2 regions of the Rhodoferax sp. GW822-FHT04A08 genome follow, and region 2 is predicted to be linked to the other one. Evidence: predicted binding sites of a transcription regulator. Region 2 holds the regulator's gene; the other holds the start of a gene.
What was found. Region 2 encodes sigma-54, which starts transcription at its own class of promoters, with help from an activator protein. Its sites were predicted from a motif close to TGGCANGNAANCTGCTTT; they were not measured.
Positions count from the first base shown of each region.

Region 1: a site for sigma-54 is predicted at 1,562-1,579, ahead of nifB (nitrogenase cofactor biosynthesis protein NifB). Genes of this name have one in related genera too.

Region 1 covers NZ_JBXAMW010000009.1:86,980-94,724, reverse strand. Annotated here, with positions in the region: gene AC1RMF_RS17480 (ethylbenzene dehydrogenase-related protein) at 279-1,340, shown strand; gene nifB (nitrogenase cofactor biosynthesis protein NifB) at 1,622-3,202, shown strand; gene AC1RMF_RS17470 (4Fe-4S dicluster domain-containing protein) at 3,236-3,430, shown strand; gene AC1RMF_RS17465 (HesB/IscA family protein) at 3,459-3,863, shown strand; gene AC1RMF_RS17460 (hypothetical protein) at 3,876-4,439, shown strand; gene AC1RMF_RS17455 (4Fe4S-binding leucine-rich repeat protein) at 4,436-5,275, shown strand; gene AC1RMF_RS17450 (nitrogen fixation protein NifZ) at 5,268-5,627, shown strand; gene AC1RMF_RS17445 (nitrogen fixation protein NifZ) at 5,627-5,914, shown strand; gene AC1RMF_RS17440 (DUF3024 domain-containing protein) at 5,911-6,261, shown strand; gene AC1RMF_RS17435 (cysteine desulfurase family protein) at 6,273-7,436, shown strand; gene nifT (putative nitrogen fixation protein NifT) at 7,436-7,654, shown strand; gene AC1RMF_RS17425 (hypothetical protein) at 7,657-7,745, shown strand, end outside.
Region 2 covers NZ_JBXAMW010000013.1:29,476-37,220, forward strand. Annotated here, with positions in the region: gene AC1RMF_RS20525 (THUMP domain-containing class I SAM-dependent RNA methyltransferase) at 1-775, opposite strand, end outside; gene AC1RMF_RS20530 (RNA polymerase factor sigma-54) at 772-2,367, opposite strand; gene lptB (LPS export ABC transporter ATP-binding protein) at 2,367-3,149, opposite strand; gene lptA (lipopolysaccharide transport periplasmic protein LptA) at 3,119-3,739, opposite strand; gene AC1RMF_RS20545 (exopolyphosphatase) at 3,848-4,777, opposite strand; gene AC1RMF_RS20550 (thiol:disulfide interchange protein DsbA/DsbL) at 4,874-5,527, opposite strand; gene AC1RMF_RS20555 (SPOR domain-containing protein) at 5,599-6,264, opposite strand; gene argS (arginine--tRNA ligase) at 6,288-7,745, opposite strand, start outside.

The sequences.
Region 1 (7,745 bases), on a different contig from region 2:
AGCCACATTATGGACGCTGCTGCGTCTGAATGAGTTCAACCCATATTGAATTTCATCGCACCCCGCTCAATCGCTCAGCCATGCCTTCTCCAAAGGTAATTCGCATTGGTTATGAGCTACGTACGGAGCAAACCCGCGCATATCAAGCGCTGCGATGCGCTATTTGGTGATTTGGATCAATTTAATTTCTGATTGAAGAACCATAGTTGGGTGGTCTTCCTCGCACCGGCTTGGCAGGTATGCGATCAAGAAGTCATATTTCAACGAAGGAGCTAAAGATGAAAACCAAGTTATTCAGTGCCGTTATGGGGGCCGCGTTGCTGGCCTTGGCAGGTTGCCAAGCTGTGCAAGACAAGGTGTCGCCTGATTCATTGGTGGCCACATTCACCAACGCCGCACCGGTCTTGGCAGCGGGTGCGGCTGATCCGGTGTGGGCCAAGGCCAGCGCCCTGTCCACCACACTGACTGGCGGTGTCAATTTTGGAGCCAAGCCAGGAGAAAAAGGCGAGACCACCGTCACCTTGAAAGCCGCCTACACCGCAGACACCCTGTTCATGCTGATCCAGTACAAGGACCCAACCAACTCGGTGCGCCGCTTCCCGTATCAAAAGCAGGCCGATGGCTCCTGGAAGAAGCTGGTTGATCCGGCTGACAAGGGGGGCGATGACAATATGTATTACGAAGACAAATGGGCCATGCTGTGGCCTATCAATGAAGAAACTGCCAAGCCCTTTGCCAAGGAAGGCTGTGCCATGGCTTGTCATGAAGGGCAGGGCAAACCGTTTGGCAACAAGTACACCAACTTGCCTGGACAAATGCTGGACATGTGGCACATGAAGGGGGTGCGCACGGCGCCATGGGGCTTGGTGCACGATCAGTACACCGATGACACCCGCTACGATGCAAAGACCGCACCCAATGCCGGTCGCAAAGGTGACCCAGGCCCTAGTGAATACACCAACATTGCCCTGGTCAATGGGAAACCTGCGTTCATGAACCGAAACGGCTTGGCCGCCAATGCAGGCGGCACCTACTACATCAAGAAGGGCGATGAAGTGCCGTTTGACGACAGCAAGTTCAAAGCAGGCGATGAGGTGGCTTCCATCATCATCAACTCGCAGGCTGGCACCGATGCGGGTGACATCAAGGTGGCTAACAGCTATGGCAATGGCATGCACACATCGGTGATCAGCCGCAAACTGGTGACCGGCAGCAAGTTCGATGTGCAGTTCTCCGATATGAACGCACGCTATGGATTTGGTTTCGCAGCCTTTGACAACGCCCAGGTTCGCCACGCCACATCCGACGATGCGATGTTCCTGGTATTCGGTAAGAAGTAAGCACAGGTCGGGTAGTGGCGGCTAGCCGCTACTGCCCGGCTACCTGCTGCTGTCAGTTGGAGCTTGCTGTGCGGAGTGGCGCTTAACTCCCACGAGCCGCCCGGATTTGCCTGTGTCACCTTTGTCGCATCACTGACAGCAACCCCCGCAAACCCGGCACACACCCACCCGTCCCGTGTGCCACTTCCTACAAACTTCCGGCAAAAAAGGTCGTTTTTGTATGGCATGGATTTAGCTATTAACCCCTTGTGCGGCCATCGTTGGCTGCGAGAAGGGTCTCCATGCAAGCGACATCTTATGTAAGCATCGGCCAGATTAAAACCCTGGGTGCCAAGTTTGAATTGCCCGCCAGCGGTGGCGGCTGCGGCACCCACGGTGGAGAAGGAAAAGCCAGCTGCGGCTCGTCCGACGGACCCGATGACATGCCCCAGGCCATCTGGGACAAGGTCAAGAACCATCCCTGCTATTCCGAAGAAGCCCACCACCACTTTGCCCGCATGCATGTGGCCGTGGCGCCTGCCTGCAACATCCAGTGCAACTACTGCAACCGCAAGTACGACTGCTCCAACGAATCGCGCCCCGGCGTCGTCTCGCAAAAGCTCACGCCCGAGCAGGCCGTGAAAAAAGTGGTGGCCGTGGCCAGCGAGATTCCGCAGATGACGGTGCTGGGCATTGCGGGCCCGGGTGACGCGCTAGCCAACCCGGCCAAGACCTTCCAGACCTTCCGCATGCTGCAGGAGCAGGCGCCTGACCTGAAGCTCTGCATCTCCACCAACGGCCTGGCCCTGCCCGACCACGTGGATGAAATCTGCAAGTACAACGTGGATCACGTCACCATCACCATCAATATGGTGGACCCCGCCGTGGGCGAAAAAATCTACCCCTGGATCTTCTGGGAACACCGCCGCGTCACCGGCTACGAGGCGGCCAAGATCCTGCATGAACGCCAGATGCTGGGCCTGGAAATGCTCACCGCCCGTGGCGTGCTGACCAAGATCAACTCGGTCTTGATCCCCGGCATCAACGACGAGCATCTGATTGAAGTGAACCGCGAAGTGAAGAAGCGCGGCGCCTTCCTGCACAACATCATGCCGCTGATCTCCGAAGCCGAACACGGCACCGTGTTTGGCCTGACCGGTCAGCGTGGCCCGACTGCTTCTGAACTCAAAGCCGTGCAGGACGCCTGCATGGGCGGCGCCAACCTCATGCGCCATTGCCGCCAGTGCCGCGCCGATGCGGTGGGCCTGCTCGGTGAAGACCGCAGCGAAGAGTTCACCCTGGACAAGCTGGAGCAGATGGATGTGGTCTATGACCTGGACAAACGCAAGTCCTACCAGGAACAGGTGGAAGTCGAGCGCCAGGCACAGCACGCTGCCAAGCAGCAAGCTTTGGCTGAAGCCAGTGCCATCACGGTGGGCGATGACCTCAAGGTCATGGTGGCTGTGGCCACCAAGGGCGGCGGCCGTGTCAACGAACACTTTGGCCACGTGACCGAGTTCCAGGTGTTTGAAGTGTCCGCAGCGCAAGCGCTGTTTGTAGGCCACCGTCGTGTGGACCAGTACTGCCAGGGCGGCGCGGGTGACGACGAGCAACTGCCATCGGTGGTGCGCGCCATCAACGATTGCCATGCGGTGCTGGTGGCCAAGATCGGCGCCTGCCCCAAGGACGAATTGCTGCAGGCCGGTGTGGAGCCGGTAGACCAGTACGTGGGTGAGTTCATTGAAAAAGCCGCGCTCGACTGGTTCAACGATTACCGCGCCCGCATTGCCAGCGGCGCCGTGGTGCACCAGGCCCGTGGTGACGCGCAGATCCGCCAGGGTGCCTACACCAACCTTGGCAACAACGCTGCACTGGCAGCTTGAGTACCCGTTTTTTCAACCCACTGGAGACCGACCATGGCCCACAAAATCATTGCCTCCACCTGCACCGCCTGTTCCGCCTGCGAACCCGAGTGCCCCAACGTTGCCATCCGTGAAAAGAATGGCACCTATGTGATCGACCCCAAGAAGTGCACCGACTGCGTCGGCCACTTCGACACCGCCCAGTGCGTGGCGGTGTGCCCGGTCGATGGCTGCATCGTCAAGGCCTGATTCTTATTCCTACGGAGACTTCACCACCATGCTGCCCACTGTCACCATCACCCCCGCTGCGGCGAAATTCATCAACCGCATCGTGCGCTTCTCCGGCCTGCCTGCAGGCGCGGGCCTGCGCCTGTCGGTGACGCCGGGCGGCTGCTCCGGCTATTCCTCCGAGTTCAGCGCCGAAGCCGCGCCGCAAGGTGGCGAGCAACTGCTGGAAACCGGCGGCGTGCGTCTGTTTCTGGGTGCTGAGAGCCGGCTGATGCTCAACGGCATCACCATCGACTTTGTGGAAACCGCCACCCAGTCCGGCCTGTCGTTCATTGACCCCAACAAGGCCGCCTGCGCCTGCAGCAGTGCCGAGAGCGCACCCCAGGTCGGCGTGACCAAGATCGACATCGGGTCGATTGGCCGGGGCCGTCCGGCCCCCGTCGTCGCCTCCTGATCGCGCGCTGCCATGACTGCGGACAGCCTGCGCTTCGGTGACGACCTGGCGGCATTTGCTGACAGCGTCATCGGCTCAGGCCTGAGTCCGCAGGTGCGCAGCCTGATCGAGCAGGCTGCCACGTTGTACGAGTCACCTGCGCAGGCACTGGCACTGCTGGAGCAGGCACGCGCCGCCGCGCCCAGCCACCCGGCGCCGCTGATTGCGCTGTACCGTTTCTTCTTCTACGGCCACCAGCTGGATAAGGCCCGGGCCGTGGGGGAAGACGCACTGGCCATTGCGCGTACCGCGCTGGGCCCCAACTTTGGCGACGAGCCGCCCAGCGACGATGCCACCCGGCATGACGCTGCGGTGCGCTTCTACCTGTTTGCGCTCAAGGGCTTGGCCTATCTCAATATGCGTCTGGGTGACATGGACGAAGCGCGCCTCATGCTCGCCGGTCTGCGCCGCCTGGACCCCAAGGACCATGTGGGCGGCGGACTGCTGGCCCATGTGCTGGCGCGCCATGAAGCCGGTGGGCCCACCGACACCTCGCCGGAATACCCGGCACGCGGCTGGGGCGCGACCACACCATGAACGCCACCGCCGACATGCCCGTAGAGCCGCTTGTCCCCAAGCGCTCCGTGCGCGCGCCGCAGGACGACATTCCGGCCCAGCACTGGCAGGGCGGTCCGGTGCACTGCGGCAGCTGCACCTATGCACACCTGCGTGCGCTGGAAGGCCGCAATGGTTGCGAGCCGGGCTATGCCTGCATGCAGGATGTGTACGCCCGCCGCATAGACCGCTTTTTTCGCTGGCACCCGAATCTGTGTGACGAGCAGTTGGCCCATCCCTACTTTGAAGTGCGCGCCATTGCTGCGCGTTTTGCCAGTGTGTTCCGCCTCACCGCCCTGATGGACGACCCGGATGAAACCGTGCGCCTGCAGGTTGCACTGCGTCTGCCCATGAGCCAGTTGCTGCGCATGGTGAACGACCCCCACCGCGAGGTGCGCATCCGCGTGGCCCAGCGCCTGGCGCCGCATGACCTGGCCGCCTTGCGCAACGACCCCGACTACGGCGTGCGCGAGCTGGTGGCGCTGCGCCTGCCGCTGGCACTGCTGCCCACCATGGCGGCTGATGCCGACCGCGCCGTGCGCATGCGCGTGGCCCGGCGCCTGGAAATGCCCGCGCTGCTGCGCATGGCTGACGACAGCGAGGCCGAGGTGCGTTGCATCGTTGCCGCGCGCCTGCCTGCGGCGCTGCTGTCGCGCCTGGCAAATGATGCCGACTGGCGCGTGCGTTTTGAAGTGGCCGAGCGTGCCGACACCGCCACGCTGCGCGCCATGCAGGAAGACGCCGATACCGAAGTCCGCCGCATGGTGCAGGAGCGCCTGGCACTGCCCTGCGGCCCGCAAGGAGTGCCCCATGGCTGACATCAACCGCGACAGCGATGAAATCGAACTGGCCTCGCCGCCGCGCTTCTCCTATGGCGAGCGGGTGATTGCGCGCTCCGTGGTGCGCAACGACGGCACCTACAACGGCCGCGACATTGGCGAGGTGCTGGTGAACAAGGGTGAGATCGGCTACGTCATCAACATCAACACCTTTCTGCAGCAGTTCTACATCTACGCGGTGGACTTCGTGGAGTCCGGCCACCGCGTGGGCATGCGCGCCAAGGAGCTGTGCACGCTGGACAACCTGCCCGAAGAAGTGCTGGCGCAGCTCGGCGAAAAAGCCACTGCTTTACAAACCCTGGGCTCCGCCCAAACCACCAAGGAGTCGTGATGAGCACCATGCCCGGAATGGATATCCGCGAACCTGCCTATGCCTGGGGCCAGCGTGTGATTGCGCTGGACGACCTGATCAACGACGGCAGCCACCCCGAGCGCGCCGAAGACGCCTTGCTGGCTGCGCGCGGTTCGGTGGGTGAGATCGTGAACATTGGCCACGCCGAAGAAATCAATGAGCCGGTGTACCTGGTGCAGTTTGCCGACTGTGTGGTGGGCTGCCTGGAGATTGAGCTGGTGCCGGCGCCTGCCGGGCTGTTGCCAGAGACGGAGGAGCCGCTGTGACTGCGGTCAACGCGCATGCCGCTGCCAGCGGTGCCGTCGTCATGAACCTGACGCTGCACCGCCTGGAGCGCGCCTTGCGCGAGCGGGTGCGCTACCGCTATGTGCGCCCGCAGGTGCTGCAGGAGGGTGATGCCTTTCGCATCCAGAGCCCCAATTGCTCGCGCAAGATCGACCCCAGCGGCGGAGTGATCGACATTGCCCTGCTGGTGCCGCACGAGGCCAACCGCTGGTGCCTGTGCTCGCGTGACCATGCCAACGCCAGTTGGGAGCCCCAGTTGCAGAACGCGGAGCTGGACGCCGCACTGGACCTGCTGTGCGTGGACCCTGATCGCCAGTTCTGGCCGTAAGCAGAACGACCATGATCTACCTCGACCACAACGCCACCACCCAGCCCGCGCCCGCCGTAGTGCAGGCAATGCTGCAGCAGATGAGCAGCATCTGGGCCAACACCTCGTCGCAGCACGGCCCGGGTCAGGACGCCAAGCGCGCCCTGGGTGCGGCGCGCGCCGTGGTGGCGCGTGTGCTGGGCTGCAAGGCGGTGGAAGTGGTGTTCACCAGCGGCGCCACCGAGTCCAACCAGATGGCGGTGCGCGGCTTGCTGGCAGCGGCAGAGCCCGTTCGCCGCCGCGTGCTGTTCAGCCGCGTGGAGCATTCGGCCCACCTCAAGCTGGCGCGTGCGCTGGCTGAGAGCGGCGTGCAGGTGGACTGGTTGCCGGTGCGCGCCGACGGCACGCTGGATGTGGCAGCGGCCGCAGCCTTGATGGGGCCGGACGTAGCACTGGTCTCGCTGATGGCCGCCAACAACGAGACCGGCGTGCTCATGCCGTTTGAGGCGATAGGCCAGCTCGCGCAAAACGTCGGCGCCCGCATGCACGTGGATGCCACCCAGCTGATTGGCAAGCTGCCGTTTGACTTTGCTGCCAGCGGCGCCGATGCGGTGTCGCTGTCGGCGCACAAGTTCCATGGCCCCAAAGGCGTAGGCGCCTTGCTGCTGCGCCAGGGCACGGCCTTTGTGCCGCAAACACCGGGCAGCCAGGAGCGTGGCCGGCGCGGCGGCACCGAGAACCTGCCGGCCATCGTGGGCATGGCCACCGCGCTGGAGCGCCTGGGCGACCTGGAACAGCAAGCGGTCCGCATTGCCCAGCTGCGCGACGCGCTGGAGACCGGGCTGCAGCAAGCGCTGCCCACCACCCATGTCTGGAGCCAACAGGTGGCGCGCTTGCCCGGCACCAGTTACCTGCGCTTTGGCCAGTTGTCGGTGGACGTGGTGCTGCAGCGCCTGGACACACTGGGCGTGGCCGCCTCCAGCGGTGCAGCCTGCTCCTCCGGCGGCAGCGAGCCGTCGCATGTGCTCAAGGCCATGGGCGTGCCTGCCGACGAGGCGCTGGCCGCTGTGCGCTTCTCGTTGGGAAGTGACACCACCCACGGCGATGTGGGCTACCTGCTGAACAAACTGCCGCCCCTGCTGGCGCCGCTGCTGCGCGAAGAAACAACCACCCCATCCACCACCGAAAGTCCATGATGAAACTGATGATCCGCAAAGACAGCAAGGGCGTGCTGACCGGCTATGTGCCCAAGAAAGATCTGGAGGAGCCCATTGTTTCCATGGCCAACCCGGCGATGTGGGGCGGACTGGTGACGCTGGCCAACGGCTGGCAGTTCGAGCTGCCCGAGATGCCGGCCGACACGCCGCTGCCCATCACGGTGGAAGCACGCCGCCTGGCGCTCACGGACGAATGACCATGGTCACCCCCGAATACCTGCGCAACGCCAGTGAAGTGATTGGCGCCGCCCCCTCGCTGCGTGACGCCGCCGCCCTCTGGCGCGCCCG
Region 2 (7,745 bases):
GCTTGACCACGGCGTCAGCCGCTTCCTGCTTCATGGCCTGCCAGACCTTGGGCTGGAAGGGCACAAACTTCTCGAAGGCAAAGCGGCGCAACGAGCCCGCCGCAATATTGCAGGCAATCTGCGCGGCTTCGATGGCAATGGTGCCACTGCCGCAGCAGGGGTCGTACAAAGGCGCCAGGTCGTCGTCACCATCGGCCCAGCCGCTGGCGGCAATCATGGCGGCGGCCAAGGTCTCTTTCAACGGCGCATCGCCCTTGTCCTCGCGCCAGCCCCGCTTGAACAATGGCTCACCGGACGTGTCAATGTAGAGCGAGCAGCTGTCAGTGGTGAGGTGGGCATAGATGCGCACATCGGGCCACTGGGTGTTGACATCAGGACGCACGCCCCCCGAAGTCTCGCGGAAGCGGTCGCAGACGGCATCCTTGACCTTGAGTGCAGCAAAGTTCAGCGATGTCAAAGGACTGTGCTGGGCGGTGACCTCGATCTTGATGGTCTCGCGCGGTGTGAACCAGCGCTCCCACGGCACCGCCATGGCGGCGCGGTACAAGTCCTGCTCGTTGCGGTATTCGGTGTACGACACCAGCACCAGCACGCGCTGTGCTAGGCGGCAATACAGGTTCAGGCGCATGGCGTCCGTGAAGGAGGTGCGCACGGCCACACCACCACGCTGCTTGGTGATGCAGCCGGGCGGCAGGCCGGTGATGCGCAGGATTTCGGGCGCGAGGTAATCCTCCACACCGGCGGCGCAGGGAAGAAAGAGTTGCAGTTGGTTCATAGCGCCTTGCGCAGGGATGCGGGGGCGATCTTCAGCCCCTCGCGGTATTTGGCCACAGTGCGCCGGGCACATTCAATACCCTGCTCCTTGAGCATCTCGGATATCTGGTTGTCTGACAGCGGCTTCTTGGCACTTTCGGCGCTGATGAACTGCTTGATGAGTGCACGCACCGCGGTGCTGGACGCATTGCCGCCGGACTCAGTGCCCAGGCCGGAGCCGAAGAAGTACTTCAGCTCAAAGGTGCCAAAAGGCGTTGCCATGTACTTGGCGGTGGTCACGCGGCTGATGGTGGACTCGTGCAAGCCCAGTTCGTCGGCGATCTCACGCAGCACCAGCGGGCGCATGGCCAATTCGCCATGGGTGAAGAAGCTCTTCTGCCGCTCCACAATCGCCGTGCTCACGCGCAGGATGGTGTCAAAGCGCTGCTGGATATTCTTGATGAACCAGCGCGCTTCCTGCAGGCGTTGCTGTAGAGCGGCGTGGCTGGCGCTGTCCTTACCGCCCCGGTGGTTGCGCAGCACATTGGCGTAGATGTCATGCACCTTGAGGCGCGGCATCACATCGGGATTGAGCATGACGCGGAACTTGGGTGCAGCCGCCTTGTTGGCGTTGGTCACCGGCACCACCAGCACGTCGGGCACCACGATGTTGCGCTCCACGTCGACAAAGCGCCGCCCCGGCTTGGGTTCCAGCCGCGCAATCAGCGCTATGGCCTCGCGCACCAGGGCATCGCTGCCCACGCCCAGCTGCACCAGCCGCTTGATGTCACGGCGCGCCAGCAATTCCATGGGCTGCTGGCAAATGCGCAGGGCCACTTCCAGTTGCTCGCGCTCTTCGTCTTCCAGATCCGGATTGCGCAGCAGAGCTTTCAATTGCAGACTGAGGCACTCGCTCAAATTGCGGGCACCGACGCCAACCGGCTCCAGGCTTTGCAGCAGTCCCAGGGCTACCGAGAAATGGTGCACTAGGTCGTACAACTGCTCTTCATCCTGCGGGTTCAAGGTGCGGGCTAGGTCCTCGAGCGGCTCTTCCAGATAGCCGTCGTCGTTGAGCGACTCGATCAGGAAACGCAGCGCGGCAGCGTCTTCGGCGCTCAGGCGCAAACCCAGTGTCTGCCGATGCAGGAAGGCCTGCAAGCTCTCCTGCGTGCGGGCCAGCTCGGTGGCGTCCTTGTCTTCGTCGCCAGTGAGGTTATTGGTACTGGCCTTGGCCTCGACGCCCCACTCGCCGTCGTCCGGGGTCATTTCGGTGGTGCCGTCGCCTTCCCAGTCGATGCCTTCGTCCCCGCTCAGGGGACTGTTGTCTTCATCACTGCTGGTGGAGGCCACGATGCTGCTGCCCAGGTCGGGCATGGTGGCGGAAAACTCCACATCTTTGTCGCCTTCACTGACCGGCGTATCCGCCTGTGCGATGCCGAACTCTTCCCGCTCGGCATGGTCCTCACCCAGTTCCAGAAAAGGGTTCTCGTCCAGCATCTGCTCCACTTCCTGGCTCAGTTCGAGCGTGGAGAGCTGCAGCAGACGGATCGACTGCTGCAACTGGGGAGTAAGCGCCAGATGCTGGGAGACGCGTAATGAGAGACCTTGCTTCATTACATCTTGAAGTTTTCGCCAAGGTACACGCGGCGTACCTCGGGGTTGTCGACAATTTCCGAAGGCGTGCCTTCGGCCAGCACGCGGCCATCACTGATGATGTAGGCGTGGTCGCAAATGCCCAGGGTCTCGCGCACATTGTGGTCGGTGATGAGCACCCCGATGCCGCGCGCCTTGAGGAAGTTGATGATGCGCTGGATCTCGATCACCGCAATCGGGTCGATGCCGGCAAACGGCTCGTCCAGCAGGATGAAACGCGGCCCGGTAGCCAACGCGCGGGCAATTTCCACGCGCCGCCGCTCACCGCCCGACAAGGCCAGCGCCGGAGACTCGCGCAAGTGCTCGACCCGCAATTCCTGCAGCAGATTGGTCAGCCGCTTCTCGATCTCCGCGCTGCGCAATGGAGTGCCGTCTTCGTCGCGCTGCAGTTCCAGCACAGCGCGCACGTTGTCTTCCACGTTGAGCTTGCGAAAAATCGAGGCTTCCTGCGGCAGGTAGCCCAGCCCCAGACGCGCGCGCCGGTGTATGGGCATGGACTCGATCGAATTGCCATCGATGGAGATGTCACCCCCGCTGGCGCGCAGCAACCCCACGATGATGTAGAACGAGGTGGTCTTGCCAGCGCCGTTGGGGCCCAGCAGGCCCACCACTTCGCCCGTACGCACGGTCAGGGACACGTCCTTGACCACTTGGCGCTTGCCATAGGACTTTTGCAGATGTTGCGCCGTCAAGTTCCCCGCAGCAAAACCACTCACTTGGCGGCCCCCCCCAGGGTCGCGGATGGTTTGAGCGGCAACGGGGTTGCGGCAGGCGCCGGAGCACTGGCTTCGGGCTTGGGGGTCAGCATGACCCGCACGCGACCGGTTCCCAGGGCGCCAGTCGGTCCCTTGGTGTTGGCGGCACCATCGACCGTGAACAGGTCGGTGAGATTTTCATAAACGATGACACCGCCGGTGATTTCATCGGCCAACGTGGCGCCACGCAGTCGGCGCAACTGCGCTTTGCCGGTGAAGGTCACGGTATCGGCCTTGCCGTCATAGGTGATGGTTTCGCCCTCCCCCTCGATGAACTCGTCCAGTGCTTCGCGCTTCTGCCGGTAGAAGGCCAGCTTGTCTGCGGAACCGGTGGCAACGCCAAATTGATATCCGTCAGGATCCTGGCGCACATCCAGCCGATCTGCGCGGATCACGATGGTTCCCTTGGTCAGCACCACCTTGCCGGTGAATACGCTGACCTGCTTGAGGTCGTCATAGCGTAGCGCGTCGGCCTCGATGTTCATGGGCTTTTTCTGGTCGGCTTTTTCGGCGCGCACGCCACCGGCTGCAAACAGCAGCGTAGCAATCACCAACGAGAAAAGAATGTGTTTTTTCATAAAGGCACGAAACTTGCACACAGTGCGCACGGCCATTGTAGCGAGCGCATGGCATGTTTTATGCCTTGACGAAAATTGAATCGTGTGTGCGGGATTACCCGCAGAAGTTCAACCTACGGTGTTGATGCGGGAAACCAGCTCTTTGACCACGGTATCGGCCCGCTCATTGGGCACTTGGCAGGTTCCAGCATTTTCATGGCCACCCCCACCGTACACCAGCATCAAGGCACCGATATTGATGCGCGAGGTCCGGTTGGTGATGGATTTGCCCACCGCGCAGACGGTGTTTTGCTTTTGCACGCCCCACATCACATGGATGGACACATTGGTCTGGGGAAACAACGCATACACCATGAAGCGGTTCACCGCGTAGATGGTGTCTTCGTGGCGCAGGTCCAACACCACCACGTTGTTGTGGACCGTGGAACACAGCTGCAGCTGGGCTTTGGCCTTCTGGGCATGCTCGAAATACAACTCCACCCGCTCCATCACGTCGGGCAGCTTCAGTATGTCGTCAATGCCATGGGTGCGGCAGTAGTCGATCAGATCCATCATCAGCTGGTAGTTGCTGACCCGGAACTCGCGGAATCGGCCCAAGCCGGTACGCGAATCCATCAGGTAATTCAGCAGCACCCAGCCAGTAGGGTTGAGGATTTCATCAACACTGAACTGGGCGGAGTCACCCTTGTCGACGGCCTCCATCATTTCATTGAAGCGCGCGCCAAACTGGGCGGTGCCACCGTAATGTTCAAACACCACCCGCGCAGCCGATGGCGCATCCGGGTGGATCACATGGTTGGCGGCAACATCGTTGCGCAAGGTCTCTGACGCATGGTGGTCAAACGACAGGTGCACCCCCGGGACGTAGGGGAGATTGGTGGTGATATCGCGGCTGGTGACCTCGATCTTGCCATCCTGCATATCCTTGGGATGGACGAACTTGATGTCATCAATCAGGTTCAGCTCTTTGAGCAAGACGGCGCATACCAGGCCGTCAAAGTCACTTCTTGTAATAAGCCTGAACTTGGAATCCGACATGGCGTATGCCCCGCTGAGTGATTGATATTGCAATCATTCTAGTTCGGGGATACGTCACTTGTCACCCGCAACCGTGGACCCGGCCTCAGGGTTTTCCTATTTGCCGCTGCGCACTGTCGCAGCCAGGGCTTCAACGACCTTGATAGCCTTGTCCATGCCCTTGGCCAGAGAACCGTCCACGTAAAAACGGCCGGCCACACCCAGAGCGGGCACGCCTTCGACCTTGTAGCTGTTCTGCAATTGCGTTCCCTTGCTTGCCTTGGCGGCAACGCTGAAGGAGTTGAATTGTTCGGTGAACTTTGCAACGTCCACGCCCTGCTTGCCCACCCACGCCAGAATGGCGGGCGCCTTGGATAAATCCTGCTTTTCCACGTGGATGGCAGCAAAGACCTTGGCGTGCAGCTTGTCCACCAGGCCCATGGCGTCCAGGGCGTAGAACAGACGCTGCTGCGGCACGAAGTCATCGCGGAAGGCAACGGGCACGCGGCGGAAGGCTACGTCCTTTGGCAGCTGCTTGATCCAGCCTTCCAGCATGGGCTCGAACGCGTTGCAGTGCGGGCAGCTGTACCAGAAGAATTCCACCACTTCTATCTTGCCTGCAGGCGCCTCTACCGGTGCGCGCGGGTCCACCACCAGGTAGTCCGTCCCAGCCTCGGGCTTGGCAGCATCGGCATGGGCCGCAGCACTCCACAAGGTGGTTGAAGCCACGGCAGCACCGCCGGCCAGCAGGGAAAAATCACGACGTTTCATATCACTCCAGTCTTGTTCGAATCTATGGTCTGTCCATCAGACAAAGGTTATCTCACCCAGGTAAAGAAGCGTTAACGCTGCACCCGGACCAGGGCGGTATCCAGACCAGCCTTGTCCAGCTTTTCCTTGGTCTTCTCGCCATCCTCCTTCTTATCGAAAGGCCCCACCCGCACGCGGTACACCGTGCGCCCGGACTGCTCACGCTCCGATATCTTGGTTTCGATGCCGCTGAGCGACAGCTTGGCGCGCTGGCTCTCTGCATCTTCTGCCGTGCGGTAGGCGCCCACCTGCACCCAATAAACAAAGGGCTCGGCATCCGCTGCCGCAGTCTTGGCCTTGGCCAATTCACCGATCGGGTCTGCTGAAGCCGCGGCCTTGGCTTCGGGCTTCTTGGCATCTGCGGCCTTGGCATCGCTGGCTTTGGCATCCGGCGCCTTGGCTTCGGGTTTGGTCGGTGCTGCAGGGGCACTGGCGACCGGAGCCGCCGGCGTGACGGGGCCTGAAGCCGCGGGCTGCGGCGGCTTGACTGGGTTCTTGCCATACAGGGGCGCGTTGGGGTCCCAGTCCTTGTTCTTCTTGGCCTCTTCCGCGTCCTGGTCGGCACTGCGGGTCTGGCCCTTGTTCATGAAGGGAACGGGCACCTTGGTGACGTACACCGCCACTGCCAGTGCCACGGCCAAGCCCACCACCACACCAATAATGAAACCCAGAATGGTTCCGCCGCGCTGTTGCTTCATGCCTTTTGGTCTCTTGAAAGAAATTACATCTTCTGTGGAGCACTCACGCCCAGCACAGCCAGCCCATTGTGCAACACCTGTGCGGTAGCGGCCACGAGCGCCAGGCGCGCCAGCTTGACGGCCTCGTCATCCACCAGGATGCGCTCGGCATCGTAATAGCTGTGGTAGCACGCGGCGAGCTCACGCAGATAGAACGTGACGTCGTGCGGCGCAAAGTCCACAGCCGCAGCGGTGAGCATCTCGGGGTACTTGGCCAGCAACAGCATCAGGGCCTGGGCCTGCGGACTGGTAAGAGCCGACAAATCCACCTGCGCCAGGCTGGCTACATCACCACCCCAGGCCGTCAACACCGAGCAGATGCGGGCGTGGGCGTACTGCACGTAGTAGACCGGGTTGTCGTTGTTCTTCTGTACCGCGAGGTCCACGTCAAAGGTGTACTCGGTGTCCGGCTTGCGGCTGAGCAGGAAGAAGCGCACCGCATCCTTGCTGGTCCATTCAATCAGGTCACGCAGGGTCACATAGCTGCCGGCGCGCTTGGAGATCTTGACCTCTTCGCCACCGCGTACCACGCGCACCATGGTGTGCAAGACATAGTCCGGGTAGCCCTGGGGAATGCCCACATTGGCGGCCTGCAGACCGGCGCGCACGCGGGCAATGGTGCCGTGGTGGTCGGTGCCCTGGATATTGACGACCTTGGTAAAGCCGCGCTCCCACTTGGCGATGTGGTAGGCCACATCCGGCACAAAGTAGGTGTAACTGCCGTCCTGCTTGCGCATAACCCGGTCCTTGTCGTCACCATAGTCGGTGGACTTGAGCCAGAGCGCGCCGTCCTTCTCGTAGGTCTTGCCGGCTTCCTGCAGCTTCTTCACGGCGGCGTCCACACGGCCGCTGGTGTAGAGGCTGCTTTCCAGGTAGTAGTTGTCAAAGCGGACCGCAAAGGCCTGCAAATCCAGATCCTGCTCGTGGCGCAGATAGGCCACGGCAAACTGGCGCATGCCGTCCACATCGTTCACATCGCCGCTGGCGGTAAAGCTACGGTCGTCCGACTGGACGGTCTTGCCCGCCAGAAAGTCAGCCGCAATATCGGCAATGTAGTCACCGTTGTAGGCGGCGGCATTCTCCCCGCAGGGCCACTCGGCGTCACCGGGTTTGAATCCCTGCGCACGCAAATGGGTGCTGGCGGCCAGGGTGTTGATCTGCACGCCGGCGTCGTTGTAATAGAACTCGCGGTACACGTCCCAGCCCTGCGTCTCGAACAGATTGCAGATGGCATCGCCCAGCGCGGCCTGACGGCCATGGCCCACGTGCAACGGCCCCGTGGGGTTGGCCGACACAAACTCCACCAGCATGCGCTGGCCGTTGGACGACTGCTTGCCAAACTGCTGGCCTTGGCCCAGTACCTCGCGCACTACTTCCTGCTTGGCAGCAGGCTTGAGGCGGATATTGATAAAGCCCGGCCCGGCGATCTCCACCGCATCCAC